3 regions of the Bradyrhizobium erythrophlei genome follow, and region 2 is predicted to be linked to each of the others. Evidence: predicted binding sites of a transcription regulator. Region 2 holds the regulator's gene; each other region holds the start of a gene.

Region 1 (9,839 bases), 1.9 Mb from region 2:
CATCACCGTTCCCTTGTTCAAGGACCACAAGATCCTGACCCAGGTGTCGGGCCACGGCAGCCACACCATCAAGCTGTTGCCGCCGCTGACCATCACCGAGGAAGATTGCAACTGGATCGTACGCGCTTTCGATTCCACGATTGCAGCGAGCCACAAGGTCCCTGGCGCGATCTGGTCGCTCGGCAAGACCCTGGTCGACAACGCCGTTCGCAAATCGGCCTGATGCGAGAGCCTGTCGAAGCAGAACTGGGCACTATTCTTCTGTTTTGACGCGTTTTCTTCACGCGAACCGGTTTCCACTTCGCTCGAAAGCGCTCCGGATCTCACGCGGATTGCGCGTGAGATCAGCGCGAATCCTCAAGAATCATCGCAGCACCTTTCTCGGCAATCATCGCCGTTGGCGTGTTGGTATTGCCCGAGGTGATCGTCGGCATGACCGACGCATCCGCAACCCTCAAGCCGGCCAGCCCGCGAAACCGCAGCCGTTCGTCGACGACGGCGAGCGGATCGCTTTGCGTTCCCATCTTGGCCGTGCCCACGGGGTGAAAGATGGTGGTGCCGATATCGCCGGCGGCTTTCGCCAGAGAAGCGCCGTCATCGCCGACCGACGGACCGGGCAGGAATTCTTCCGGAGAAAAGCGTGCAAGCGCCGGCTGCTTCATCAGCCGCCGCGTGGCGCGGATGGCGTCGGCGGCGACCTGACGGTCTTCATCGGTCGACAGATAGTTCGGCGCAATCGAAGGCGCCTCTCCGGGAGCCTGCGACTTGATCCGCACGGTGCCGCGCGAAGTCGGCTGCAAATTGCAGGCACTGACCGTGATCGCCGGAAAGCGGTGCAAGGGATCGCCGAACTTGTCGAGCGATAGCGGCTGGACGTGAAACTGGATGTTGGCGCGCTCGCGATGAGGGTCGGAGCGGGTGAAAATACCAAGCTGAGAGGGCGCCATCGTCAATGGGCCGCGTCGGCGAAAGGCGTAGTCGAGGCCCATCAGGCCGCGCCGCACGTAAGAGTAATAGGTCTCGTTGAGGGTGCGCACGCCGGAGACCTTGTAGATCGCGCGCTGCTGCAGATGGTCCTGCAAATTGCGCCCCACACCCGGCCGGTCGATCACGCTGGCGATGCCGAGGGGGTTGAGCCATTCCGCCGGACCGATGCCGGAGCGGTGCAACACCTGCGTCGATCCGATCGAGCCAGCGCACAGGATCACTTCGCCCTTGCTGCGGGCCTCGAAAACCTGTCCGTCCCTCGTGAACGCGACGCCCACGGCACGGCCATTCTCGACGATGAGGCGGTCGACCAGGACGTTCTTCTCGAGGCGCAGGTTGGTGCGCGTCAGCGCGGGTTTGAGGAATCCTCTCGCCGAGGACCAGCGGCGGCCGCGCTTCTGGTTGACGTGGAAATAGCCGACGCCTTCGTTGTCGCCGGTGTTGAAATCCGCAATCTTGCGAATGCCCATCTGCTCGGCGGCGTCGCCGACGGCATCAAGAACGGCCCATGACAGCCGCGGCGCCTCGATACGCCAGCCGCCGCCGACGCCATGATGTTCGCTCTCGCCGAGAAAGTGATCCTCCAGCCGGCGGAAGGCCGGCAGGACGTCGTCGTAGCCCCAGCCGGTGAGGCCGAGCTGCCGCCAGTGATCATAATCGGCGGCCTGTCCGCGCATCGAGATCATGGCGTTGATCGCCGAGGAGCCGCCGATCACCTTGCCCCGTGGATAGGCCAGCGAACGTCCGTTGAGACCGGCCTCAGCCTCGGTGCGAAACATCCAGTCGGAGCGCGGATTGCCGATCGCAAAGAGGTATCCGACCGGGATGTGAAACCAGATCCAGTTGTCGCTGCCGCCGGCTTCCAGGATCAGAACCCGGTTTTTCGGGTTGGCCGACAGGCGGTTGGCGACGATGCATCCGGCAGTGCCGGCGCCGACGATGATGTAGTCGAAATCTCCCTCGATACGTGTCGTCATTTTCTCGTTTCCGCCCTTCGTCCGCTATCCCGTTAGTCAGACGTTAATGGGCCGGAGAAAGTCTCGACCCGGCCGCTTTGTCAATGATCCAGAGCTATTGGGTCCACCACAACCGGTGTGCTAGATAAGACGTTGATCAAGCATTCAAAACCGAGTTTACCCATGCCCATCGTCAACCGTGCCGCCGACCTGCAACCTGACATTCAGGCTTGGCGCCGCGACATCCATGAACATCCTGAACTCGGATACGAGGAGAAGCGTACGTCGGCTTTCGTGGCGGAGCGGCTTCGAGAGTTCGGCTGTGACGAGGTGGTGACGGGTCTCGGCGGGACTGGCGTCGTCGGCGTCATCAAGGGACGCAAGGCGGCCAAAGGCAGCGGCGTCAAGACGATCGGACTTCGTGCCGATATGGACGCGCTTCCGATCGAGGAGGCGACCGGACTGCCCTATGCCTCGAAAACCTCGGGCAAGATGCACGCCTGCGGTCACGACGGGCATACCGCGATGCTGCTCGGCGCGGCACGCTACCTGGCCGAAACCCGGAATTTCGCCGGCGATGCGGTCGTGATCTTCCAGCCGGCGGAAGAGGGCGGTTTCGGCGCCGCGGCCATGATCAAGGACGGGCTATTCGATCGCTTCCCAATCGATCAGGTCTACGGCATGCACAATGGTCCGGGGATTCCGGTCGGCTCCTTTGCGATCCGGCCGGGCCCGATCATGGCCTCGACCGACGCCGTCAACATTCATATCGAGGGCCGCGGCGGGCACGCCGCGCGTCCGCATCTCTCCATCGATTCCGTCATGGTCGGCGCGCAACTGGTGACCGCGTTGCAGTCGATCGTTTCGAGGAGCGTCGATCCGCTTGAGTCCGCGGTCGTCTCGATGTGCGAATTTCACGCTGGCAACGCCCGCAACGTGATTCCGCAAACCGCCGAAATCCGGGGCACCGTCAGGACCTTGACCGCGGAAGTGCGGACGCTGGTTGAAAAACGGGTACGCGAGGTGGTCGAGGGCGTGGCACGCATGACCGGCGCCAAGATCGACCTCGAATACCTTCGCGGCTACCCGGTCGTCGTCAACCATGCGGCGGAAACCGATTTCGCGATCAAGGTGGCGGAAGAAGTCGCCGGCAACGGCAATGTTACCGAGATGCCGCCGCTGATGGGAGGCGAGGATTTCGCCTACATGCTCGAGAAGCGGCCGGGCGCGTTCATCTTCTGCGGCAATGGCGACAGCGCCGGCTTGCATCATCCGGCCTATAATTTCGACGACGACGCGATCGTCTATGGCACGTCCTACTGGATCAAGCTGGTCGAGAACACGCTCGCGGCGTGAGGGTTGGCGCTGCTGAACAAACACGGTCAAATAGCCGGACTACTCAATCAGCCAAAATAAAAGAGGCCCGCGTCACGCGGGCCCCTTTCTGATGTGTTCGATCCGCCTGAATCTAGAACAGGTGGGCGAAGATAAAGTACAGACTGCCCGAAAGCATGATCGCTATGGGCAGCGTCAGCACCCAGGCCATCGCCATGTTGCGGATAGTCGCAACCTGAAGCCCCGATCCGTTCGCGGCCATGGCGCCGGCGACGCCGGACGACAGCACATGGGTGGTGGACACCGGGAGGCCGAAGTTGTCGGCTGCGGCGATCGTAGCAGCAGCAACCAGTTCGGCGGCCGCGCCTTGCGCGTAGGTGAGGTGGGTCTTGCCGATTTTCTCGCCGACCGTGACGACGATGCGCTTCCAGCCGATCATGGTGCCGAGGCCGAGCGCCAGCGCGACCGCGATCTTCACCCAGTTCGGGATGAACTTGGTGGCGGCGTCCAGCGAGCCCTTGTACTTGTTCAAGGTCGCGATCTCGTCCTTGCTGAGGTCGCTTTCCTTGTCCTTCATCAGGAAGCGGATCGCCTCCGAGGTCAGGTACATGTCGTTACGGGTGTTGCCGACGACCTCGGACGGAACCTTGTTCAGCGAACCGTATTTCTGGACCTGATCGCCGACGTCCTTCACCAGGGCAGCGAGCGACGGATAGGTGCCTTCGCTGATGCGATGCTGCGACACGTATTGCGTTACGGCCGGGCGCGGATCGCCGATGATGCTGTGGCCGGCGCCCTTGGCCGCAACCACCTTGGAAGCGGCGTCGGAGGTTTGCTGGAACACGGCGATCTGCGAGTCCGGCAAGGCGCGGTTGAGGGCATAGGCGGTGGGCACGGTGCCGATCAGGATCAGCATGATCAGGCCCATGCCCTTCTGGCCGTCGTTCGAACCGTGCGCGAAGCTGACGCCGGTGCAGGTCAGGATCAAAAGGCCGCGGATCCAGACGGGCGGGGCTTTGTTGCCCTCCGGCGCGGCGTAGAGCGCCGGATTGCGGACGAGCACTTTCAGGAGCAGCAGAAGCAAGGCTGCGCAGATGAAGCCGACCAGCGGCGACAACAAGAGCGCGTAGCCGATTTCGGTGGCCTTGCTCCAGTCAACGCCCGAGGTGCCGTCGCGGCCGCGCATCAGCGCATTGACGATGCCGACGCCGATGATCGACCCGATCAGGGTGTGGGAGCTGGAAGCCGGCAGGCCGAACCACCAGGTGCCGAGGTTCCAGATGATCGCAGCAATCAGCAGGGCGAACACCATCGCAAAGCCGGCGCTGCTTCCGACCTGAAGGATCAGCTCGACCGGCAGCAGCGAAACGATGCCGAAGGCCACCGCGCCGGAGGAGGTCAGAACGCCGAGGAAGTTGAAGAAGCCCGACCACATCACGGCGAATTCGGCCGGAAGCGAATGGGTGTAGATCACGGTCGCCACCGCATTGGCGGTGTCATGGAAGCCGTTGACGAATTCGAAGCCCAGCGCAATCAGCAGCGCTACCATCAGCAGGATGTAGGGCAGGTAGGTCGTGATCTTGGCGCCGGTGGCATCGACGTCGGCGTAAATACTGTAAGCCACGAACAGCAGGCCTGCCGCGAGAATGCCGAAAAAGATGATCATCGTCAGGGGGTTGAAGCCCTTGTCGAGATTGGGTCGGGAGGCAGGCTGGATCGGTCCGCCGTCCGTCCCGCTAATTTTTTGGTCAAGTGCAAAATCAGACATATCGACGCCCCTGATACGGTGAGCCTTCATCATTGACGGATGGTTTTGAAGGTTAGATGACATAGGCGGAGTTATCCCCGCCGGTAACGAAGAACTTCCCAGATCTTATTGAATTGCTGACAGAAAATCTTTTGAACGGCCTTGTGAGCAGCCTGCCGATCGCACGCAAATTTGTGCGGGAATAAATGGCAAAAACGAGCGGGTCTACGCTCGCGTGAGGGAACCTAGCAGAACGGCTCAAAAAGTCGATCATGCCGCATCGCCTTCACCTGAGCCGGGCGGGATTTAAGACCGTGGCGTAGTAGCGCCGCCATGTCTCTTCCAGTCGATCCGAGGTTGGCGCCATCGCCTTGCTGACGCCCGACGTGAACGAGATCGCAAAGCCGTCCCAATGTGCGCAGCGTTCGGGCGTCAGGATCGACCAGGGCATATCGGCAAAACGGCGCGCGAAGAACGGCGCTGCCAGCTCAACGACATGGTGCTCCGGCTCGAACCAGGCGACGTATTGCGCGTCGCGTTCCCGCCCGATTTCGCGGAAGCGGACAAAGGCGTGCATCTTGTGCTCGGCGCGCCGCACTGCCTTTGCCATCGCCGTGACGCTGGTAACGTCGGGATCGGTCGCGACCTCGAGAAGGTCGTGATTGCAGCGCAATCGCCACAACAGGCGGTAAAGCATCGCGAACCGCCGGGGATCACGGTGCAGGATCGCGATTTTGGCGAGCTCTACAAACCTGGCGGAAACGCTGAATGTTTCGGTCGATGAGCGCGGTTGCGGCTGCCTCTCGCCGGGTGCGAACAATTCTTCTTCACCCTTGATGCTCCACATCACGTCCTCTGGTGTGACGCCATCCAGCACCAGCGCGCGAGCGGCTTGGCGCCAGCCGTCGAAATCGGTTTCGTGGATGCGGATTTCCAGCTTGGGTTGCCCGTCCATGTCTAAATCCCCTTGATTCCATTTACGAATCTCAGAGCGGCCAATTCGATTGACTCTTTCGTCGCCGTTAGCTTTAAATTAGAACATATCATGAACAAATGAGCCAGCTTCTGGTTCTCTCAAAATCAGAACGGCGACATCAGATTTCGAAAAGGGCGCGGCGCATCATGATGAGCGCAGCAGGAAAGGTTGCCGCCTTGCGCGGCAGCATCGAGCGCATCGAGGCGCATGGCGCGGCGTATTCGTCGCGCAAGGTCCCGCTCGGGCACACTGATGCCGACGCCCACCTGCAAGGCGGCCTCGCTGTGGGCGCCATGCACGAGGTGTTTGCGGAAGCAGGCCGGCAGAGCGCGGCGGCGACCGGCTTTGTCGCAGGATTGGCAGGGCGGGTGGCTAGCCGGCGGCCCGTGGTCTGGATCCGGCAGGATTTCACGGAAGTGGAAACTGGCGCCGTCTCGATGAGCGGGCTTTCCGAACTCGGCCTCGATCCGCGCCTTTTCGTCAGCGTCCACGCGGCCGACGTCGACCATGCGCTGCGTGCGACAGCAGACGCGTTGGCTTGCGATGCGGTGGGCGCCGTCGTGCTGGAGGTCTGGGGCGAGGCGCGGCAACTCGACCTCGTCGCCAGCCGCAAGCTGACACTGGCCGCCCAGACTTCAGGCGCAACCGCCCTGATGTTGCGGATGGCGGCAGAGCCGAGGGCCTCGACCGCCGAGACCCGATGGATCGTGCGAGCGGCGCATTCGCCGCCGGGCTCGACCCCATCGAGTGCATGGGGCTCGCCTCTGTTTGAGACGCAGCTTGTCCGCAACCGTCATGGCCCCACCGGCCACTGGATCATGGAATGGAAAAGCGATGAGTGCCTTTTCGGAGAACCGGCGACGTATTCTCAGCCTGTGGCTGCCGCGCCTGCCCACCGACCGCATCAGGCGCCTGCGCGCAAAAACGCTTTTGCGCGAAGCGGTTATCGGGTCGCGTGAAGACGACGCTTCAAATCGGCTCGAACAGTTGGATGAGCTCAGCATTGTCGTTGCCAGGCAAAACAACATGTTGCGGATTTCCGCGCTCAACGACGCGGCGACGCATGTGGGCCTCGCGGTCGACCTGCCGCTTGCGAACGCCCGCGCCATCTGTCCTGACGTGCAGGTCCATGATGCCGATGAGGTTGCGGACGCCGACGCGCTGAACGCCATCGCCGAATGGTGTGACCGTTTCACTCCGCTGGTGGCGCTCGATCTGCCTCACGGTCTTTTTCTCGACATCAGCGGCTGCGCGCATCTGTTTGGCGGCGAGGCGGCGATGATGAACCTCGTGTGCAGTGTCCTGACCGCGCAGGGATTTAGGGTCAGCGGCGCTATCGCGGGCACGGCCGTCTGCGCGCGGACGCTGACCCGTCATGTCCATGGCCGGATCGTCCGCGACGGCGAAGAGGCCGAAGCTGTCCGGTTGCTGCCGATATCGGCATTGGGGGCGGATATGGCCGTGGTGACGGGTTTGCGCCGCGCCGGCCTGAAAACCATCGGCGAGGTGGCCGACCGGGGGCGGCACGAAATCACCGCGAGATTTGGTGCTCGTTTCACGGCGCTGTTGGAACAGGCGTTGGGACATAGCGATGCGCCGATCAGTCCGCGCAAGCCGCTGCCCGATTACATCGTGGAAAAGCGCTTTGCCGAGCCGGTCGCGACCGAAGCGGTGATCTCCGCCACCTTGTCGGGGTTGGCCGGGACGCTGGTCGCGGCGATGGGCAAGCAGGGCAAGGGTGCGCGTCAACTGGAAGCGCGCTTCTTCCGCACCGATGGTGCGGTCCGCACCATCACGGTCGATACCGGGCAGCCCGTGACGCGAGGCGAGGTGATCGACCGGCTGTTCCGCGAGCGGCTGGAGGCTTTAAGCGATCCGCTCGATCCCGGCTTCGGATTCGATCTCATTCGTCTGACCGCGAGCCGCACCGAAATCGTGGTGCAGGAGCAGCGCGATCTCGACGCCCATGTGCATGATCAGGATGAAGTCTCGGCACTGATCGACCGCATTGCCGCGCGCATCGGCGGCAAGCGCGTGGTCGTTCACCTGCCGCAGGACACCCACATTCCCGAGCGCGCCGTGCTGAAAGCACCGGCGCAGCATCATCTGCTGGAAGCTGCGCAATCCACCTGGCCTGCGCGTGTCGCCGGCGAGCCGCCACTGCGGCCCTTGCGGCTGTTCGAGCGGCCGGAGCAAATCAAGGTGATCGCCGAGGTGCCGGATGGTCCACCGGCGCGGTTCGTCTGGCGCCGCGCCACCCATGCCGTGGTTCGCGTCGAGGGGCCCGAACGCGTCGCCATGGAGTGGTGGCGGGCGGGAAGTGCGGTGCTGACGCGCGATTACTTCCGCGTCGAGGACGAGGAGGGTTTGCGCTTCTGGGTCTATCGCGACGGGCTTTTTGAAGAGATCGAACAGCAGGAGGGCAAAGCGGTACTGCCGAACTGGTTCATGCACGGGCTGTTCGCCTGATGATTGGTTATGCGGAAATCGGCATCACGACGAACTTCTCGTTCCTGCGTGGCGGCTCGCATCCGCAGGCCTATGTGCATCAGGCGGCAGAGCTTGATCTCCCTGTGATCGGCATCGCTGACCACAACACGTTGGCCGGCGTCGTGCGGGCTTTCAAGGAACTCGACAATTCCAAGCTCAAGCACAGACCGAGGCTCCTGATCGGAGCGCGGATCGTCTTTAGCGACGGCATGCCGGACATCCTGGTCTATCCGCGCGATCGCGCGGCTTACGGCCGGCTCTGTCAATTGCTCACCCGTGGCAAGCGTGGCGAGGACACGCTCAAGGGCGAATGCCACCTGAAATTCGATGATCTGCTGGAATTTGCCGACGGTCAGCTTCTGGTGATGGCGTTGCCGCACCATTTCGAAGAGGCGAAGGCGCACGACATTCTGAAGCGGTTGCGGTCAAGCCAGGCCGACGGCGTATGGTTGGCGGCAAGCCTGCTCTACCGTGGCGACGACCGGCGGCGTCTGGCGCGGCTCCGGCGCGTCGCCGATGGCGCCGGTGTGCCGTTACTCGCGACCAATGAGGTGCTCTACCACGAACCATCGCGCCGCCGCTTGCAGGATGTGCTCACCTGTATTCGCGAGAAGACGACCATCGAGGCGGTCGGCAAGCGCGCCGAGGCTAATGCCGAACGCCATCTCAAGCCTGCTGAAGAAATGGTGCGGCTGTTTCGCGACGTGCCGCAGGCGATTGCCGAGACCATGCGGTTTGCCGACCGCATCACCTTTTCGCTCGATCAGCTCAAATACCAGTATCCCGACGAGCCGGTGCCGCGGGGCAAGACCGCGCAGCAGCATCTGGAAGACCTGACCCAAACGGGTGTGCAAAAATATTTCGGTGGCGATATCGACGACACGTTACGCGCAACCTTGCGCAAGGAGCTCGATCTCATCGCCGAGCTGAAATACGCGCATTATTTTCTCACCGTGCACGACATCGTGCATTATGCGCGCAGTCAGAACATTCTTTGTCAGGGGCGGGGATCGGCGGCGAACTCCGCCGTATGCTACGTGCTCGGCATCACCTCGGTCGATCCGACCAAGGTCGACCTCTTGTTCGAGCGCTTCATTTCCAAGGAGCGCCTTGAGCCACCCGACATCGATGTCGATTTCGAACATTCGCGGCGCGAAGAGGTGATGCAATATGTCTATCGCCGCTATGGCCGGCATCGTGCGGCCATCATCGCGACCGTCATTCACTATCGGCCGCGCAGCGCGATCCGCGATGTCGGCAAGGCGCTCGGATTGACCGAGGATGTGACCGCAGCACTTGCCGATACGGTGTGGGGAAGCTGGGGTTCGGGCCTCAACGAGATGCAGGT
Region 2 (9,839 bases):
TTCGCGGACCTTGTCGATCGACTTGTCGAGCGGCTCGAACGCCGCGAGCGCCTTTGCCCGATCCGTCGCCGCGCCGGAACGGACATAATCGACGATGACACGCCGCAGCAGCAGAAGTTCGCGGCCAAAATTGCTGACGGTGTCGGTCGCCACCGAGGCACGCTCGATGTGAGCGACATTGTCCCGCACGTCGCGGATCCGAAGATTGTAGAAAACGGAGGTGCCGGCACTCAGCACGATCAGGAGCCCAAAGCCGCCGATCAGGCGGCCATTGAGGCTGATCCGGTTCGCGACAGATAATAAGGACATCGGTTTTGCCTCACTTGCCAAAAGCGCGGATAGCGTCGATCTTGTCTTTGCCAAACTGCTTCTGGAACTGGCTTTCAAGGCTGGCGAGAGAGGCGACGAAGGCAGGCCGGTCGATATCCTCGACCACCTTCATGCCGCGGCGGCGAAGCTCCTCGAGGCCGTTCTTTTCGGCCCGATCGACATAGACCCGGCTCGCTTTGCTGCCGACGACGCCGGCGAGACGCAGCGCCTGCTGATCTTCCAGCGTGAGGCGCTCGAAAACCCGCTTCGAGATCAGGAAGGCCGCCGGCGAATAAACATGCCCGGTGAGGCACAGGTAGCGCTGGACCTTGTCGAAATTCGCCGCAAGGACGGTCGGGATCGGGTTTTCCTCGGCCTGGAAAGCGCCGGAAGACAGCGCCGAGTAGAGATCGGGGAAAGGCAGCGGGCCCGCATCGGCGCCAAACGCCTTGAAGCTTGCCACCATCACCTCGGATTGCGGCACGCGCAGCTTGAGGTTTTTGAGATCTTCCGGCCGATGTACCGCGCGGTCGGAGGTTGTCAGATGGCGAAGACCGTTTTCGCCCCAGGCGAGCCCGATGATGCCCTTCGGCTCGACCCGCGCCAGCGCCGCCTTGCCGATGTCGCTGTCCAACACGGCGCGGGCGTGGGCCACGTCGCGAAACAAGAACGGGATATCGAAGATGCTGAGTTCGGGTTCGATGGCGGCAAAGACCGCGGAAGACGCGAACGTCATCTCGAGCGTACCGGCGGCAACGTCCTGGCACATTTCCAGCTCGCCGCCCGTTTCGCCCGCGGGATACAACTCGACCCTCAGCCGGCCGCCGCAATTGCGCTCGACATAGGTGGCCAATTCCAGCGCGCCGGCGCCGAACTGGGAATCCCGGGGATTGGTGAAGCCGAGCCGCAAGACCTGCGGCTGGACCGTCGAATAAGCCCGCCGGGTCGAAAGCCCCGGCATCATGGCGGCCGCAGCGGCACCGGCAAGGAAATGCCGTCTGGATGTTCTGTTACGCATGTCTTTCCCCGCGGCCCAACGCGAGGCGTAATAGACGGCAAACACAGTAAAAAAACTGATAATGCGGGCGGCGGAGGGCCGCTATTCGACGTCCGCTGTGCTTCAAACGTCTATTAAAGTGACAACTTTCTGATTTTCAGAAGCGCCCCAATATGAAACTGCCCGAAAAGGCGAGGCTATTTTTGAACACATTCTCCGGTTGATCATTGCCGTCGCTTGGAAGAGGCGGACCGATGCGAAGCGTCATTTTGGGAGGGTACGTCACGCTTTTCATTGCGCTATTTTTTCACGGCACGCCGGCGACTGCGGTGGTTGGCGGTGATCCGATTGACAACACCCTGCAGCAATACACGGTGGCCGTCGGGGGCACGAAAGGTCGTTGTACCGGCGTGGTGCTGGTGCAGAACATCGTTCTCACGGCCGCGCATTGTACGCAGGACTCTCAGAACCTGTGGGTCGGCGGCCATCGCGGCTGGGGCGATCTCTCGAATCCGCCGGTGGGGTTAAGCCCCGTTGTGGAAGTGATTCAGCATCCTGGCTATCGGGAGAAACCGGGTTGGCCCGACCTTGCGCTGCTCAAACTCGAGAAGCCGCTGCCCGACCGATTCATTCCGGCCTATTTTGGTGGGTACACGCCCCACAACGGGGACGGTCTTATTGCCGCCGGTTACGGCGAAGGCTTTGCCAATGATCCGACCGGGGGCACCCTCCTGCGCATGGTGCTGCTGCGCGTTTCCATCGGCACCTCAGGCTACCTGACCCTGGTCAGCCCAGGCGAAGCGGACGCGGGGTCGGGCCGTGGTGATTCCGGCGGGCCGGTTTTCGCCTATCGCGGAATGCATGCGCTGGTCGGAATCGTCGTCGGCCATGTTTCAAACGCGACAATGGCGGTCGCCATCGCACCATATTACGTGTGGATCAAAGACACGATCGAGAAGCTCAACTCACACTAGAGTTACGCGGCGCCCTCTTCCACGCCGGCTTCCTGCGGCGTGAACTGATAGACCGACGAGCAGAATTCGCAGGTCACGACGACCTTGCCGTCCTTCACCATCGCGGCGCGGTCTTCCGCCGCAAAGCTCTTGAGCATGGCGGAGACCGCATCGCGCGAGCACGAGCATTGCGCACGCAGCGCCAGCGGCGAGAACACCCGCACGCCGCGTTCGTGAAACAGCCGATACAATAGCCGCTCGCCCGACAACGCCGGATCGATCAGTTCGACATCCTCGACGGTTGCGATCAACGACTGACCCTCGACCCAGGCGTCGTCCTCGGCAACGGTGTGCGTAGCCGTGCCCTCCGGCGCGTCGCCGGGATGGAGATCGGCCTGCCGCGCGCGCTCCGGTGCTTTCGGCAAAAACTGCAACAGCATGCCGCCACCGCGCCAGCGCCGCCGCGCACCGCCTTCGCCGCCACGCCACTCCTCGCCGACTGCAAGCCGCACCCGCGTTGGAATCTGTTCAGAGCGCAGGAAGTATTCATGCGCGGCGTCCTCCAGGCTGCCACCCTGAAGCGCGACCAGGCCCTGGTAGCGGCTCATCTCCGGTCCCTGATCGATCGTCATCGCCAGATGGCCCTTGCCGAGCAGCTGGCCGGAGGTCTGTCCGTCCCTGATCTGGCCGGCATCGAAGCGCGCATAGGCGCGCAGGCGATCGGGTGCCTGAAAGTCGACGATCAGAAACGACACCGGGCCGTCGGTCTGGGTTTGCAGAATGAAGCGGCCGTCAAATTTGAGCGACGAGCCAAGCAACGTCGTCAGCACAATCGCTTCGCCGAGCAGCTTCGCCACCGGCGTCGGGTAGTTGTGCTTGGCGAGGAGATCGTCGAGCCCGGGGCCGAGCCGGGTCAGCCTTCCGCGCAGATCGAGCGAAGCCACCTCGAACGGCAGCACCGCGTCGTCAACCGGCACATGCGAGGGCGCGCGAACCGGCGTTTCTTTCAGTTTGATGTCGGGGGAATTGGAGGTCATGGCGCTTATCTGGGGTCGGATGGTGCAGAAAGAAAGGGGAATTAGCGAAGCGAATTCGTGCCACAGGCATGTTCTTATCCCTCCCCCTTGTGGGGAGGGTGACACGCAGCGAGCAAAGCGAGCGGCGTGTCGGGTGGGGGTAAAGCGAAGCGCAGCGTTTCCGTTAGCACCCCCACCCCGCCCACGCTCCGCGTGGCCGACCCTCCCCACAAGGGGGAGGGATAAGGAGCAGCTACCCTACCGCCTGAAGGCACCAGGCCAGAATGCCCTTTTGCACGTGAAGGCGGTTTTCGGCCTCGTCGAACACCACCGATTGCGGACCGTCGATAACCTCGTCGGTCACCTCGTCGCCGCGATGGGCGGGCAGGCAGTGCATGAACAGCGCATCGGGCTTTGCAAGCCGCATCAGCCGCGCATTGACCTGATAGGGCCGCAGCAGGTTGTGGCGATGCTCGCCGTCCTTGTCGCCCATCGAGAACCAGGTGTCGGTGACCACGCAATCGGCGCCGCGCACGGCAGCTTCGGGATCGTTGCCCAGCACGATCGGCGCCTGCGTCGCCTTAATCCAGTCGCGCATCACCTTGTTGGGCGCAAGCTGCGGCGGCGTCGCGACGTTCAGATTGAACTTGAAACGTTCGGCAGCATGCGCCCAGGAAGCGAGCACGTTGTTGTCGTCGCCGCTCCAGGCCACGGTGCGGCCCTGGATCGGCCCGCGATGTTCCTCGAACGTCATCACGTCCGCCATCACCTGGCAGGGGTGGGAACGCCGCGTCAGCCCGTTGATGACGGGCACGGTGGCGTATTGGGCGAGTTCGAGCAACGCGTCGTGATTAAGAATCCGGATCATGATGATGTCGACATAGCGCGACAACACGCGCGCGGTGTCGGCGATGGTCTCGCCGCGGCCGAGCTGCATTTCCGCGCCCGTCAGCATGATCGCCTCGCCGCCGAGCTGGCGCATGCCGACATCGAACGACACCCGCGTACGCGTCGAGGGCTTTTCGAAAATCATCGCCAGCGTCTTGCCGGTGAGCGGACGGTCGGCAGGCGCGCCGCCGGCCTTCTGCGCCTTCAGCTTCGCCTTCATGGCCGAACTCGCGGCCAGCACCTCGCGCAACTCGCCGAGCGGAAGCTCGTTGAGATCGAGAAAATGACGCAGCGTCTTGCTCATCGCGCGGCCGCCTTTTCCCGGGCAGCCACCAGCGCGGTGCAGGCGCGCTCCAGGGACTGCACGGAGTGATCGATCTCGGCCTCCGAGACAATCAGCGGCGCGAGGAAACGCACCACGTTGTCGCCGGCGCCGACGGTGAGCAGCTTCGCGTCGCGCAATGCGTTGACGAGATCGCCGGACGGCACCACCGCCTTGACGCCGATCAGGAGACCTTCGCCGCGCACCTCCGTCAGGATCGACGGGTAGCGATCGACCACGGAAGCAAGCTTCTGCTTCAACAGCAGCGACATCTTCTGCACATGGTCGAAGAAGCCTGGCGCGAGCATCACGTCGAGCACGGCATTCGCCGCGGCGACCGCCAAGGGATTGCCGCCGAAGGTCGAGCCGTGGGAGCCCGGCGCCATGCCGGACGCGGCTTCTGCCGACGCCAGCACCGCGCCGATCGGAAAGCCGCCGCCAAGCGCCTTGGCCAATGACATCACATCGGGCGCGACGCCGACACGCTTATAGGCAAAGAGTTCGCCGGTGCGTCCCATGCCGGTCTGAACTTCATCGAAGGCGAGCAGTATTCCGTGCTCGTCGCATAGCGCGCGCAGCGGCTTGATGAAGGCGGGCGATGCCGAACGCACGCCGCCTTCGCCCTGCACCAGTTCGATCAGGATGCCGGCGGTGTGCGGGCCGATCGCCTTCTTGACGGCTTCGAGATCGCCATGCGGCACCTGGTCGAAACCGTCGACCGGCGGGCCGAAGCCCTCGAGATATTTCGTCGTGCCGGTTGCGGCGAGCGTCGCCAACGTCCGGCCATGGAAAGCGCCTTCGAAGGTGACGATGCGATAGCGTTCGGGATGGCCCTTGGAGAAATGATAGTGGCGCACGAGCTTGATGACGCCCTCCATCGCCTCCGCGCCGGAATTGCAGAAGAAGACGTAGTCCGCAAAGCTCTGCTCGCAGAGCCGCGCGGCGAGACGCTCGCCATCGGGACTCCTGAACAGGTTCGACATGTGCCAGAGTTTCGTCGCCTGCTCCTGCAACGCGGCGACCAGGTGCGGGTGCGCGTGTCCGAGCGCGTTCACCGCGACGCCCGAGGTGAAATCGAGATAGCGCTCGCCGTTGGTTGCGTATAGCCAACAGCCCTCGCCGCGCTCGAAGGCGAGATCGACCCTGGCGAATACCGGAAGCAGATGCGACGTCGCGCTCTTGTTCATGGCTACACTTGCGTTAGAGGTGGCCGTTCTTTGCGCGCATTGGCGCGGTCGCAAGTTACGGCCAGACGTGGACGATCAGAGTGGCGACCAGCGGTCGAAACGGAACGTGCCGCCTTTTCGGGGCGGCACGTGGCAGGTATTTTAGGCCTGCCGCGAACTGTGTCAACGGATTGCCCGTAAAACTGCGGTCTCCGGCGCGCAACACAATCGTTAAAAACGGTGGAACATGTGGACGCACTTGCGTCGACTCTTGCGCCGGAGTCACGCCATATTGTAGCGTCTCAGACGTCGGATACGACATCTCGTGCGGTAGGTTCGGCTCCTCTAAGTCGTCAGTAGTTGAGTAACGTTCGGGCGCGCTCATTTCGCGCCCGGCGAGGGCTAAGGGATTCTGCCGGAAGGGATTTTTGAGACGATTGGCACCGCAGCGCTGCCCGCAACAGGCCGGCGCGACGCGAAGGAAAGAGTGCGATGACGGTATTGACATGGTCTGACGATCGCGTCGAACAACTGAAGAAGCTCTGGGAAGCGGGCCTCTCGGCGAGCCAGATCGCCGCCGAACTCGGAAATGTGACGCGGAATGCGGTAATCGGCAAAGTGCACCGGCTTGGGCTTTCCGGACGCGCCAAGAGCCCCTCTTCGGCCGCACCGCGCCCGCGCAAGGCGCGCCCCGCGCAACATATGATGCGGGTCTCGCGTCCGGTGTCGCGCGGCAACACGGCGCTCGCGCATGCTTTCGAGGTCGAACTCGAGCCGGATCCGATCGCCTATGACAATGTGGTGCCGATGAGCCAGCGGCTGTCGCTGCTTGAATTGAACGAGGCCACCTGTCACTGGCCGGTCGGCGATCCCTCGAGCCCGGAGTTCTTCTTCTGCGGCGGCAAAGCGCTGAACAGCCTGCCCTATTGCGCGCATCATTCGCGCATCGCCTATCAGCCGACCGGCGACCGGCGTCGTCAAGCGCCGAAGACGACGCGGTAATTGCAAGCTTCATCGAACGCGAAAAGAGCGCGCCTTGGGCGCGCTCTTTTTTATGACCGGGTCATACTCCGCGAAAGGCTTATTCGACCTTCGCGAAGCGATCGTCGAGCGCGTAGCCCGCGCCGCGCACGGTGCGGATCGGGTCCTGCTCGCGGCCCGGATTGAGCAGCTTGCGCAGGCGGCCGATATGCACGTCGACCGTGCGCTCGTCGATATAGATGTCGCGGCCCCAGACGCTGTCGAGCAGTTGCTCGCGTGAGAACACGCGGCCCGGATGCTCCAGGAAGAATTCGAGCAACCGGTATTCGGTCGGCCCGAGATCGACCGGACGGCCGGAGCGGGCGACACGGCGCTTCTCGCGATCCAATTCGATATCGCCATAGGTGAGCACGGTGGCGAGACGCTCCGGGCTTGCACGGCGCAACAGACCACGAACCCGCGCCAGCAATTCCGGAACCGAGAACGGCTTGACGATGTAATCGTCGGCGCCGGTCGCAAGTCCCCTCACCCGTTCGCTTTCCTCGCCGCGCGCGGTCAGCATGATGATCGGAAGCTGTTTGGTTTCGGGCCGGGCCCGCAAGCGGCGGCATAATTCGATGCCGGAGAGTCCCGGCAGCATCCAGTCCAGCACGATCAGATCGGGAACCCGCTCCTTCAGGCGGGTATCGGCGTCGTCGCCCCGTCCGACCGTTTCGACGTCATATCCTTCGGCGTCGAGGTTATAGCGCAACAGCGTTGTCAACGCTTCCTCGTCTTCCACCACCAGAATGCGTGCGCTCATGTGCTTAGCCTTCTTTCGTCTTTGAAATGTGAGCTAGGTGCGATTGCCCCGGACAGCAAAGATCAGGTTCCGGGCACGGTTGTAGCAAAGGTCGTCATGTCACCTTTCGGTCGTTTGTCGAGAATTTGCTGGCCCTCGATCATGTAAAACACGGTCTCGGCGATGTTGGTGGCATGGTCGCCGATCCGTTCAATGTTCTTGGCGCAGAACATCAGATGAATACAGAAGCTGATGTTGCGCGGGTCTTCCATCATGTAGGTGAGCAACTCGCGAAACAGCGAAGTACAGATCGCGTCGACTTCCTCGTCGTTCTTCCAGACGGTCATGGCCGCCGGCAGATCGTGCGCCGCGTAGGCATCCAGCACCGACTTCACCTGCGATTGCACAAGGTCGGTCATGTGCTCGAGCCCGCGGATCAGCTTCAAGGGCTGGAAATCGCTTTCCAGCGCCGCGACCCGCTTGCCCATGTTCTTGGCAAGGTCGCCGATCCGTTCGAGATCGATCGCAACCCGCATCGCGCCAACGATCTCGCGCAAATCCACCGCCATCGGCTGACGCCGGGCAATTGTCAGCACCGCGCGCTCTTCGATCAGACGCTGCAAGTTGTCGATCTCGGCGTCGGTCTCGACCACGCGGCGGCCGACCGCGACATCGCGGCGGATCAGCGCATCGACGGCATCCACGATCATGCGCTCGGCAAGACCGCCCATTTCGGCCACCAGCCGCGTCAATTCCTGAAGGTCGCTGTCGAACGCCTTGGCGGTATGTTCAGAGGCCATCCTGCTCTCCTTCGATCATGCCCGAACCACGCCGGGCCTGATCTTATTCCCTAGCCGAACCGGCCGGTGATGTAGTCCTGGGTTCGCCGGTCGTTCGGCGAGGTGAAAATCTTGTTGGTTTCGTCGAACTCGATCAATTCGCCCAAATACATGAAGGCTGTTTTGTCGGAGACGCGGGCCGCCTGCTGCATGTTGTGGGTAACAATGGCGATCGTGTAATTTTCGGCGAGTTCCTGGATCAGTTCCTCGACTTTCGCGGTCGAGATCGGGTCGAGCGCCGAGCACGGCTCGTCGAACAGGATCACCTCGGGACGCACCGCCACGGTGCGGGCGATGCAAAGCCGCTGCTGCTGGCCGCCGGACAGGCTCAGGCCCGAAGCATTGAGCTTGTCCTTCACCTCGTTCCACAGCGCGCCGCCGCGCAGCGCCCTTTCGACCCGGTCGTCCATTTCGGACCGCGAGATCTTCTCGTACAGGCGGATACCGAAGGCGATGTTCTCGTAGATCGTCATCGGAAACGGCGTCGGCTTCTGGAACACCATGCCGACCCGCGCCCGCAGCAAATTGAGATCAAGCTTGGGATCGAGAATGTTGGTCTGGTCGAGCATCAACTGGCCGGTGGCGCGCTGTCCCGGATAGAGGTCGTACATCCGGTTGAAAATCCGCAGCAAGGTCGACTTGCCGCAGCCGGACGGGCCGATGAACGCGGTGACGCGGTTGGTGCCGAGCGTAATGTTGATGTTCTTCAGCGCGTGGTGTTCGCCGTAGTAGAAATTCAGGCCGCGCGCGGTCACCTTGGCCGGCGGCTCGGCATGGCCCGAAGCATGGCCGACCACAGTCGGCACCGGTGTCGCGGGAACACTCACGGAAGCGGAAAGATCGGTCATTTTGCGGTCCTCTCGGCGCCAAGAATGCGCGCGCCAATGTTGAGAGCAAGTACGGTCAGCGTGATGATGAGGGCCCCGCTCCAGGCCAACTGCTTCCAGTAGGCGTAGGGGCTCTGCACGAAATTGTTGATCGTCACCGGCAGGTTCGCCATCGTCTTGGTCAGGTTCAGGCTGAAGAACTGGTTGGAGAGCGCGGTGAACAGCAGCGGCGCGGTCTCGCCGGCGACGCGCGCGGTTGCCAGCAGCACGCCCGTGATCAGGCCGGAGCGCGCCGCACGATAGGCGATCCGCCGGATCACGAACGAACGCGGCAGGCCCAGCGCGGACGCCGCCTCACGAAGTGGGTTGGGAACGAGCAGCAACATGTCCTCGGTGGTGCGCAGCACCACCGGGATCACGATCACCGCAAGCGCCAGCGAACCTGCGAGCGCCGAGAAGCCGCCCATCGGCACCACGATCGCGCCATAGATGAACAGGCCGATGATGATCGATGGCGCGCTCAACAGGATGTCGTTGATGAAACGGATCACCGAGGTGAGACGGTCGTTGCGGCCGTATTCGGCGAGATAGGTTCCGGCGAACAGGCCAAGCGGCGCGCCGAGGCCGACGCCGATCACGGTCATGATGATGGAGCCGGTGATCGCGTTCAAAAGACCGCCTTCGTTCGATCCCGGCGGCGGCGTGTTCTGGGTGAAGAGTTCGAGGTTGAGGCCCTTGAGGCCGTTGAAGAACAGCGTGA
Region 3 (9,839 bases), 3.4 Mb from region 2:
CGTGATTGAGATCCGGCGCGTTGTGCAGGCCGTAAATTTCGTCGCACGGGAATTTCTCGAACAGGCCGTCCTTGATCATGGCGCGGGCGCCGCCGAGACCTTCCTCGGCGGGCTGGAAGATAAAGTGCACGGTGCCATCGAAATTGCGGGTCTCGGCGAGATAGCGCGCGGTGCCGAGCAGGATCGTGGTGTGGCCATCATGGCCGCAGCCGTGGAAACGGCCGGGAATGGTCGAGCGCCATTTCAGATTGGTGTTCTCCTCCATCGGCAGTGCATCCATGTCGGCACGCAGGCCGATGCGTCTGGTGCCGCTGCCTTTGCCCCTGAGCACGCCGACGACGCCGGTGCCGCCAAGCCCGCGATGAACCTCGACCCCCCACTGGGCGAGTTTCTCGGCAACGATGCCGGAGGTGCGGACTTCCTCAAAGCCGATTTCGGGATGGGCGTGCAGGTCTCGCCTGATGGCGGTGAGTTCGTCGGCGAAGGCATCGATGCGGTCGATCGTGGGCATTGGGTTATCCGATGGCGGTGAAGTGAGCTTTTGAAGAAAGCGGCGCTACGAATGCCGGGCCGTTTGGTTTGAGGCGGACGCCTGGACGCAAGTTCGTCCAGGGCAGGGAGGCGGGGTCCGCCGGCATGGCGCCGGGCGCAGCGCAGATCAAGAGTTTTTCGGCGATCGGCTCGAAGTCGGCGCGGAAGTGCACGGAGCTCTTGTTCACAAGGATCGCCTGTTCGGTCGGTTCGATCCCGACATAGCGAAACATCGACTGATCCGCCAGCTGGGCTTTGTGCGAACTCACGACGACACGAATGCCGTCGATGCGCAGGCAAGCCGACGGCCCCATGTCCATGTCGCGGCCACCGAAGTAAGGACCGGGCGCCACGAATTTTCCGTTCGACAGGGTTTCGACGGTAAACGTTTCTTCGAACGGCGCATCGCCGCGAATACCGGACTTGCCGCCGAGCGACAGTTTGACCGGAGCACCGACGCCCGCCTGATGCGCGGCCTTGGCGGAGGCGGGGTCATAGATTGCGCCGATTGCCGCGCGCGTGGCCTTGTTGCGGACCAGCGCCCGCAACATGCCGGTTGTGTCGGAATCGCCGCCGGCGCCGGGATTGTCCTGGGTGTCGGCGATGATGACGGGCTTTCGCGCCGTCTTCGAAAGTTGCATCGCGAGCTCCACGCCTTCGTCAGGCGTATAGATACGGCCGTCGAAATCGCGCTCGTGGCTTTCGATGATGGCCGCCAACCGATCGACCGCGGCTTGCGCGTCCGTCTTTGTCTTGCCGTAAGCGAACACGCTCGGTCCGCAACCGGCGAAATCGGCGGCGGGAAACCCTGGGCAGAAGGACAGTGTCGGAACAGTAGCGCTCTCCATCGCGGCGAGCTTTTCGTAGATCCCTTTGGTCGGAAAGTCCGTGGTGCATTGCCAGCTGATCGGAATCAGAAACGGCAATTGCCGGAATGCCTTTTCGAAGCGCGCCTTCTCGCGCAACAGCAACGCGAGATGGCGCGCGGCGGCGCGGCCGGTATCGGCCATGTCGACATGCGGGTACGTGCGATAGGCGATCAGCGCGTCGGCATGGTGCACCATCTGGGGCGTGACATTGGCGTGCAGATCGAGGCTCACGACCAGCGGCAGCTGGTCGCCGATCACTTCGCGGACACGGCGCAGGATTTCGCCTTCGCCGTCGTCGAAATGTTCGCTCACCATCGCGCCGTGCAGGTCGAGATACACCGCGTCGAACGGGCCGGCGCTGGCGATGCCATCGACGATGACCCTGGCGATCCGCTCATAGGCGTCTTTCGTCACATGGGCGCAGGGGCTCGCAGCGGCGAAGATCGTCGGCACCAATTCCCAACCGTGATTTTGCGCATCGCCGATAAAGCCGGCCAGGCCCACATTGATGTTGCGCATGACCTTGAGGACGTCGGCCCCCGTTGTCATCGCGGGCCAGCCTCCGCCATGGACGAAGTCAGCGTAGGCCGCCTTCGTCGGCGCGAAGGTGTTGGTCTCGTGCAGAAAGCCGCCGACGGCGATACGAGGCATATAATGGTCTCGGCCAGGGTCGATCGTGACGTTAGACCCAAGCCGTCGACAGCCGCAAGGCGAAGGGAGCACGCCTATCATGCAGGCGTGCCAGGCCAGCCCATCACCACTCTCTAATATTGTTCGGTCCGGTTCTCGCCGATCGACATGGCGCAAATCCGCGACAGGTGTACATAAGGCAGGCCGGTTTCTGCCGCCCAGGCATTGAACTGCACCTGCACCCTGGCGAGATCGCCCTTGGACTTTACTTCCTGGGCGATATCGAGTCCGGCGTCGCGCAGGCAGGCCACCACGTCCTGGGAGGTTACAAAGCCGTCCCAGCCGACAAAGCGCAAGAACATCTGGCCTGTGTTGCCGCCGAGGCGGCTGCCGCGTTTGGCCAGCAGATCGAGCAGGCCGACCTGGTCGGAGGAGGGCCAGTTCGCGAGGAACTGGCCGAAGCCGCCGTGGTCTTTGGCAATCTCCTGCACAAAGGCGGCGTTCTCGCGCACCGATGTGATCTTGGCGCCGTTACGGACGATACGTGCATCGGACAACAGCGCGTCCCAGAAATCGTCCGGCTGAAACACCAGCTTGGCGGGCTTGAAGCCAAGGAACGCCTTCTCGAAGTCCGGCCATTTATTATCGATCACACTCCAGGCAAAGCCCGCCGAAAACACCCGCTGGGTCATCTCCGCCAGAAGCCGGTCATCGGCCATTTTGGCCAACGCCTTCATGTTGGGCTTTGCCGGCAACAGTTTTTCAAGCGCCGCCGCGCCGCCCTTGCGCTTTTCCGCCTGCGCGCGAATGGCTTTGAACGGGATGAGGCCAGTCTTGGTCGCCGCCTTCGCCATCGGACTGGCTCCTTATGTCAAGGTGGCCAAAAGGCCCGCCATCAGGCGGCCGCGTTCGGCGAGGCTGTCGACTTCAATGTGCTCGTTGAGCGTGTGCGCATCGGCGCCGCGGACGCCCAATCCGTCGAGCGTCGGAATTCCCATCGCGCCGGTGAAATTGCCGTCGGAGCCGCCGCCGGCGCTGACGTGCGGAAGCTCGAGCCCCATCGAAGCCGCAACGCCGCGCGCCTTTTCGTAAAGCGCAAGCGTGCCGGCATCCGCCTCCCATACCGGGCGGGTCACACCGCGTGTCACCTTGAACGTCACGTCGTTGGAGGTGCCGGAGAGCGCCAGCATGCGCTCGACGCCACGGTCGAGATCGGCCTGGCGCTTGGCCATGCTCAGCGCTTCGCCGGTACAGGTGGTGGCGACGCAATTGACCCACTGGCCGCCGCGCACGATACCGACGGAAAAAGTGCAATCCTCGCTCGTCATGCCGTCGATGATCAGGATCTGCCGCGCCATTTCGCGAATGGCCGAACGGCCGGAGGCGAGTGTTGCGCCGGCGTGGCTCGGGCGTCCCGTGGCTTCCAGGTTGAACCGCGCAATGGCATAACGCCCGGTGACGACGCCATTGTTCGGCCGGCCGGGCTCGGGCACCAGCACATATTTATTACGCTTCGCTTCGGCCTCGATGAGTTCGCGCGTCGAGGGGGTGCCGACTTCCTCGTCCGGCGTGAACAGCACCGTGACTGGGAGCTGTGTCGCGATGCCTGCGCGCGCCAGTTGCCTTATTGCTTCCAGCGTCAGGTAATTGCCGCCCTTCATGTCGAAGATGCCCGGCCCGTAGCATTTATTGCCCTCGCGCCGCCATTTCAGCTGGTCGATCGTGCCGATCGGATGGACCGTGTCGAGATGGCCGGCGATCAGGATGCCGGGCTCACCTTGCTTCGGATGCGGGAATTTCGCCCGCACGCAGCCGCCAAATCCCTGCCGTCCGGCGCCCCGCTCTATCGACGCGCCCATGATCGCCATTTCGCGCGCCGCGAGATCGAGCATGCGCTCGACGGCGGCCGCGTCCCAGGTCGGGCTTTCGCATTCGACCCAGGTCCGCAGGCCGGCAAGCATCGCTTCCGAATCGAAGGGAAGGTTGGTGGGATTCATCGAAGGCTCCCGTCTTCAAAGGGATGGTTCGACAGATAAAGGCGTGGCCCGGCTTTGTGGCGGGGCCGTCTGCGCGAAGGTTCGATGACGGCTTTGTAAAGTCAAGCTGCCACAGGGCCCGCGCCACCCGGCTTTTGGCGGACGCAGGACGAAGAGATCACTGCCGCAGCGATGATGTGCGGCCCCAGATCGAAGCAAGCCGAACTTACGGTCGAAGCCTCAAACGAAAATTCGCACCGTGCGCGCGACTGTCACGCATTCTTCGCAGACGCATGTTTTATGTTCGTCGACAGTGTTGACAACATAGGTTGCCAACATGGAAAGCGGTGCAAACATCGCGTCGATGCCAACAAAAAAATTTTCGGAGTTTGAATCCGTATGAACTGATTGCTGCTTGAGGGTGACTGCAAACGCTTTCACAGCAAAAATAACTTTCCCTCTCGCGGTTTAGCAGACAACGCGATGAGGAATGTGTTGCGCCGAAGCTTTTGTTCGGCACGCGACGGGTATGTGAGAACACGCGAACCGGAAAGGTTTGACGTGAATCTTACATATGCCCGTCATTGATGCTGCCTATCTGTCCCCGCGCTTCCACTACTCCTTCTGAAGCTCTGGGGAAAAGATGAAAAATCTGAAGCTAAAGTCCGCTCTGTTGTCTTCCGCCGCGGCAATTGCCGTCGCCGCTACCTTTGCGACGTCAGGTTCGATCGCCGGCAATCTCGCGAACGAACTCTCTGCTGTTGAAAACCTGGTCAACGACGTCACCTCCAACGCCAAGAAGGCGGGGGGCACCAATCCGAACTCACTGAAGACCAAGACGCCGATCAAGCATCTGGTCATCGTCTTCGACGAAAACCGTTCATTCGATCATTATTTCGGCACGTATCCGAACGCGATCAACCCGGAAGGTGAGCCCGTTTTCGAGCCCGCCAGGAATACGCCGCGCGACACTAACAACCTGCTGTCGAGCCCGGCGCTGCTCGACAGCAATCCGAACCTGAACGCCACCAACGGCGCGGGCGCTGTCAATCCGTTCCGGCTTGATCGCACACAGGCGGACTCGGCCGACCAGAGCCACAACTACACCAAAGAGCAACTGGCGTTTGACGGCGGCAAGAACGATCTCTTCCCGCTCGACGTGGGCAAGGGGTCCGCTGGCGGCGCTGGCGCGTTCGGCACCACCGGCCAGGTGATGGGCTATTTCGACGGCAACACCGTCACGGCTCTCTGGAACTACGCCCAGAACTTCGCGATGAGCGACAACGCCTATACCGACACCTACGGTCCGTCGACCCCCGGTTTGCTCAACATGTGGGCCGGCCAGACCAATGGCGCGGTTTTCACGGCCCCGGCCGGTGCGAAATTCTTTGATGGCACGGCCGTTCCTCCCGTGGGGTCGGCGGCTTTCACCACCGCCATTTTGGCTGAAGGCGATGCGGTCCCGAGCCCCGATGGCAGCCTGACGTTGATCCAGGACATCGATCCGACCTTCGACGTCTGCTCTGGACCCGCCACCAACCTGACCGTGGGGATGACCAGCAAGAACGTTGGCGATCTGCTCAACGCCGCTAACATTCCGTGGGGTTCGTTCGTCGGTGGTTTCAACCTGCAAACCATCAACGCAAACGGCAGCACAGGCTGCAAGTTCGGTAATCCCGGCCAGACCGGCGGTCGCAGCAACATCAGCTCCGTTACTGGCAGGACGGTTTCTGACTACGTTCAGCACCACATCTGGTTCCAGTACTTCCAGTCGACGGCCAACCCGAACCACCTCCGTCCGACCTCGCCCAAGGCGATCGGCCACACCGTGGTCCCGGGTACCAACAAGGTCGACCCGGCCAACCACGCCTACGACCTCGAAGACTTCTTTGCGGCCGTCGGCTCGGGCAATTTCCCGGCCGTATCCTTCATCAAGCAGTCGGCGTTCCAGGACGGTCACCCTGGCAACTCCAATGCGCTCGATGAACAGGCGGGATTGGTCAATCTGATCAATTTCCTGCAAGAGCAGCCGGACTGGGAATCGACCGCTGTCATTTTCACCTACGATGACTCGGACGGTCAGTACGACCACGTTGCTCCGGCCATCAAGAGTGCGTCGTTCTCGGCGGCCGATGCGGCGAACGGCACCGGCAACTGCGGCGTCCCCGGCACCGCTGAGCCGACCGGCCTCAGCGGCCAGCAGGTCGCCGGACGTTGCGGTCCCGGCTTCCGTATCCCCTTCCTGGTGATCTCGCCTTTCGCCCAGAAGAACCACGTCAGCCACACGCAGATCACGCAGGCTTCGGTGACCCAGTTCATCGAGGACAACTGGCTCAACGGTGAGCGTCTCGGTGGTGGCTCGTTCGACGCCACGACCGGTTCGATCATGGACATGTTCGACTTCACACAGAAAAAATCGGTGAAGCTGATCCTCGATCCGACCTCAGGCACCGTCGACAGCAAATCGAAGGTCAACAACTGAGCTAAGTTATTAGACTCAATCGCACAATCGTGCGGTCATAGGCGCCGGCCTCACCGCCGGCGCCACCTTCAAAGACCCTGGTCGACATGTCAGTCGGCCGGGGCCGTAGGCGTTTTGACGTGAAACCTACACATACATGTCATTGAGCTTTTCTATCGGTCTCCCCCGCACGGCTCAAAATTTGTTTTGAGAGGCAATGGGGAGAAAGAATATATGAAACTGAAATCCGCTCTGCTGTCGTCGGCTGCGCTGATTGCAGTCGCCGCTGCTTTCACGTCCACCGGTTCGGTTGCCGGTGACAAACTTGCCGACCAGCTCGCGCCGGTCCAGGACCTGATCAATTCGGTCGAGAACAACTCAAAGAAGTCGTCGGGAGTCGATCCGAATTCGCTGAAGACCAAGACCCCGATCAAGCATCTCGTGGTCATTTTCAACGAGAACATTTCATTCGATCATTATTTCGGCACTTATCCGAATGCCATGAACGTCGAAGGTGAGCCGATTTTCGAGCCGGCCAAGAACACGCCGCGCGACATCAATAACATCGATACCGAGGCGCTGCTGTTCAACAACCCGAACTTCACGAACGTGCTCAACAGCCCGAACCAGTCGAACCCGTTCCGTCTGGATCGCTCGCAGGCTGTCAGCGGCGACCAGGGCCATGCGTACACGCCCGAGCAGCAAGCCTATGACGCCGGCAAGATGGACCTGTTCCCGCTGAACGTGGGTACCGGCACCAAGGGCGGCGCTGGCGCCTTCGGCACTGCGGCGCTCGTGATGGGCTATTTCGATGGCAACACCGTCACCGCCTACTGGAACTACGCCCAGAACTACGCGATGAGCGACAACTCCTGGTCCGACGACTATGGTCCGTCGACGCCCGGCGCGCTCAACATGTTTGGTGGCAATACCAACGGCGCTGTGGTCCCGGCGGGCTTGACTGCCAGCACCATTCCAGACGGCCAGGGCGGCTTGACGCTGATCAACGATACCGATCCCACTGGTGACACCTGCTCGAGCAAGACGTCGCAGGTCTCCATCAACGCTCCGAACATCGGCGATCTGCTCAACGCGGCCAAAATTCCGTGGGGCTCTTTCATGGGCGGTTTCAACCTGCAACTCATGAACAACAACGGCACCTCGGGCTGCGGGCGCACCACGACCGGCCTCAGCGGCAACACCGCCGACTACATCCCGCATCACGCCTGGTTCCAGTACTATGCGTCGACCGCCAACCCGACCCATGCCCGTCCCGCGTCTCTCAAGGAGATCGGACATGACGGCCCGGCCAATCATGCGTATGACCTGGAAGACTTCACCCAGGCGGTCGGCTCCGGCAATTACCCGGCGGTATCCTTCATCAAACTGCCGGCCTACCAGGACGGTCACGGCGGTTACTCCAATCCGCTCGATGAACAGACCGGTGTTGTCAACCTGATCAACTTCCTTCAAGAGCAGGAAGATTGGGATTCCACCGCGGTCATCATCGCCTATGACGACTCCGACGGCTGGTACGACCACGCGTTCGTCGCGCCGATCCATGGCTCGTTCTCTGCGGCTACGACGAGCGTCAGGACTTCGACGACCCCGATCGACGTCGATCAGCTGGACGGCTCTGGTAACTGCGGTACCCCGGGCGTCACGCCGAAGCCGCTCGGCGTCAACGGCCAGGCGGTGGATGGCCGCTGCGGTCCGGGCACCCGCCAGCCGTTCCTGGTGATTTCGCCCTACGCCAAGAAGAACTATGTCAGCCACGTGTTGATCACGCAGGCCTCGATCCCGCAATTCATCGAGGACAACTGGCTGAACGGCAAGCGTCTCGGCAAAGGCTCGTTCGATGCCACGACCGGTTCGATCAACGACATGTTCGACTTCTCGCAGAAGAAATCCACAAAGTTGATCCTCGATCCGATGGAAGGCACTGTGATCACCAAGGTCACGAGCAAGAACTGAGCTAAGCTCTTCCAGTCAATCGCACAATCGTGCGGTTTGGCGGCGCCGGCCTTTTTGGCCGGCGTCGTCCTGCGTTCGACCGAGCGCTTTTGCAGTCAAACCTACACATAGCTGTCACCGACGTTCCCTATCTGTCTCTGCCGCACGGCTCAAAATCGTTTTGAGAGGCACGAGGGAAAAAAAGTGAAAAGGCTGAAGCTCAACTCCGCCCTGCTATCGACGGCTGCCCTGATCGCCGCCGCCGCCACCGTCACGTCAACCGGCTCTGTTGCCGGCAACAGCCTCGCGAGCCAGCTCGCGCCGGTGGTCAGCCTGATCGACGACGTGGTCAACAACAAGACCTCCGCGACATCAGCGGATTCCCTCAGGACCAAGACCCCGATCAAGCACCTCGTGGTCGTCTTCAACGAGAACCGCTCGTTTGATCACTATTTCGGTACCTATCCGAATGCCATCAACCCGGAAGGGGAGCCGCTCTTCGAGCCCGCCAAGAACACGCCTCGCGATATCAACAATCTTCTGACCAGCCCGGCGCTGCTCGACAACAATCCCAACCTGAACCCGGCCAACGGCACCGGCGCCGTCAACCCGTTCCGCCTCGATCGCACGCAGGCCAACACCGCTGACCAGAACCATGGCTATACGGCCGAGCAGCAGGCCTTCGACGGCGGCAAACTAGACCTTTTCCCGCTCCGCACCGGTGCGGCAACCTCGGGCGGTGCCGGCGCCTTCGGCACCAAAGGCCAGGTGATGGGTTTCTTTGACGGCAACACCGTCACGGCGCTCTGGAACTACGCGCAGAATTTCGCCATGAGCGACAACTCCTGGAGCGATACTTTCGGTCCGTCGACCCCCGGCGCGCTCGAAATGTTCTCAGGGCAAACCAACGGCGCGACGTTCCCGGTCCTTCCTCCGGTCGTTCCCGCCGGATTGCCCGGCGCGGGTGGTCCCGTACCGACTACGGAGCCCGCGCTGGGCAACCTGCTGGCATTGGCCGGAGCCGCGACCTTTGATGGCCAGAGCGGCCTGACGTTGATAGGCGATATCGATCCGGCCGGCGACACCTGTTCGAGCACGTTGATCGCGACCCGGATGACAGCTAAGAACATCGGCGATCTCCTCAACGCCGCCAATATCCCCTGGGGATCGTTCGTCGGTGGCTTCAACCTGCAAACCATCAACGACAACGGCTCTACCGGCTGCAAGCGCAGCAGCATTTCGTCCGTCACGGGCGGTTCGCACGGCGATTATGTGCCGCATCACATCTGGTTCCAGTACTTCGCATCGACGTCCAATCCCACGCATGCGCGTCCGACGTCGACCAAGGCGATCGGCTACACCAACGTGCCGGGCACCAAGAAGGTCGATCCCGCCAACCATGCCTACGACCTCGAGGAC

What was found. The regulator PhoB, encoded in region 2, activates phosphate uptake and scavenging genes when phosphate is short. The targets are predictions, from matches to a motif close to TGTCATNNANCTGTCAT.
Region 1: BUA38_RS01635 (inorganic phosphate transporter) is a predicted target of PhoB. The motif match lies at 5,092-5,108, and genes of this name have one in related genera.
Region 3: BUA38_RS26925 (phospholipase C) is a predicted target of PhoB. The motif match lies at 4,527-4,543, and genes of this name have one in related genera.

What each region holds. Positions count from the first base shown of each region.
Region 1 covers NZ_LT670849.1:356,733-366,571, reverse strand. Annotated here, with positions in the region: gene hpnO (aminobacteriohopanetriol synthase HpnO) at 1-223, shown strand, start outside; gene BUA38_RS01645 (GMC family oxidoreductase) at 345-1,964, opposite strand; gene BUA38_RS01640 (M20 aminoacylase family protein) at 2,127-3,299, shown strand; gene BUA38_RS01635 (inorganic phosphate transporter) at 3,412-5,046, opposite strand; partial or broken gene BUA38_RS01630 (TIGR03915 family putative DNA repair protein) at 5,315-5,980, opposite strand; gene BUA38_RS01625 (ImuA family protein) at 6,151-6,960, shown strand; gene BUA38_RS01620 (Y-family DNA polymerase) at 6,866-8,470, shown strand; gene BUA38_RS01615 (error-prone DNA polymerase) at 8,470-9,839, shown strand, end outside.
Region 2 covers NZ_LT670849.1:2,296,031-2,305,869, forward strand. Annotated here, with positions in the region: gene dctP (TRAP transporter substrate-binding protein DctP) at 320-1,327, opposite strand; gene BUA38_RS10795 (trypsin-like serine protease) at 1,561-2,280, shown strand; gene BUA38_RS10800 (Hsp33 family molecular chaperone) at 2,283-3,296, opposite strand; gene argF (ornithine carbamoyltransferase) at 3,529-4,467, opposite strand; gene BUA38_RS10810 (aspartate aminotransferase family protein) at 4,464-5,672, opposite strand; gene BUA38_RS10815 (GcrA family cell cycle regulator) at 6,144-6,653, shown strand; gene phoB (phosphate regulon transcriptional regulator PhoB) at 6,733-7,434, opposite strand; gene phoU (phosphate signaling complex protein PhoU) at 7,497-8,213, opposite strand; gene pstB (phosphate ABC transporter ATP-binding protein PstB) at 8,264-9,100, opposite strand; gene pstA (phosphate ABC transporter permease PstA) at 9,097-9,839, opposite strand, start outside.
Region 3 covers NZ_LT670849.1:5,647,484-5,657,322, forward strand. Annotated here, with positions in the region: gene BUA38_RS26900 (M20 aminoacylase family protein) at 1-511, opposite strand, end outside; gene BUA38_RS26905 (M81 family metallopeptidase) at 516-2,051, opposite strand; gene BUA38_RS26910 (DNA-3-methyladenine glycosylase I) at 2,165-2,884, opposite strand; gene BUA38_RS26915 (M20/M25/M40 family metallo-hydrolase) at 2,897-4,027, opposite strand; gene BUA38_RS26925 (phospholipase C) at 4,650-6,488, shown strand; gene BUA38_RS26930 (phospholipase C) at 6,702-8,441, shown strand; gene BUA38_RS26935 (phospholipase C) at 8,766-9,839, shown strand, end outside.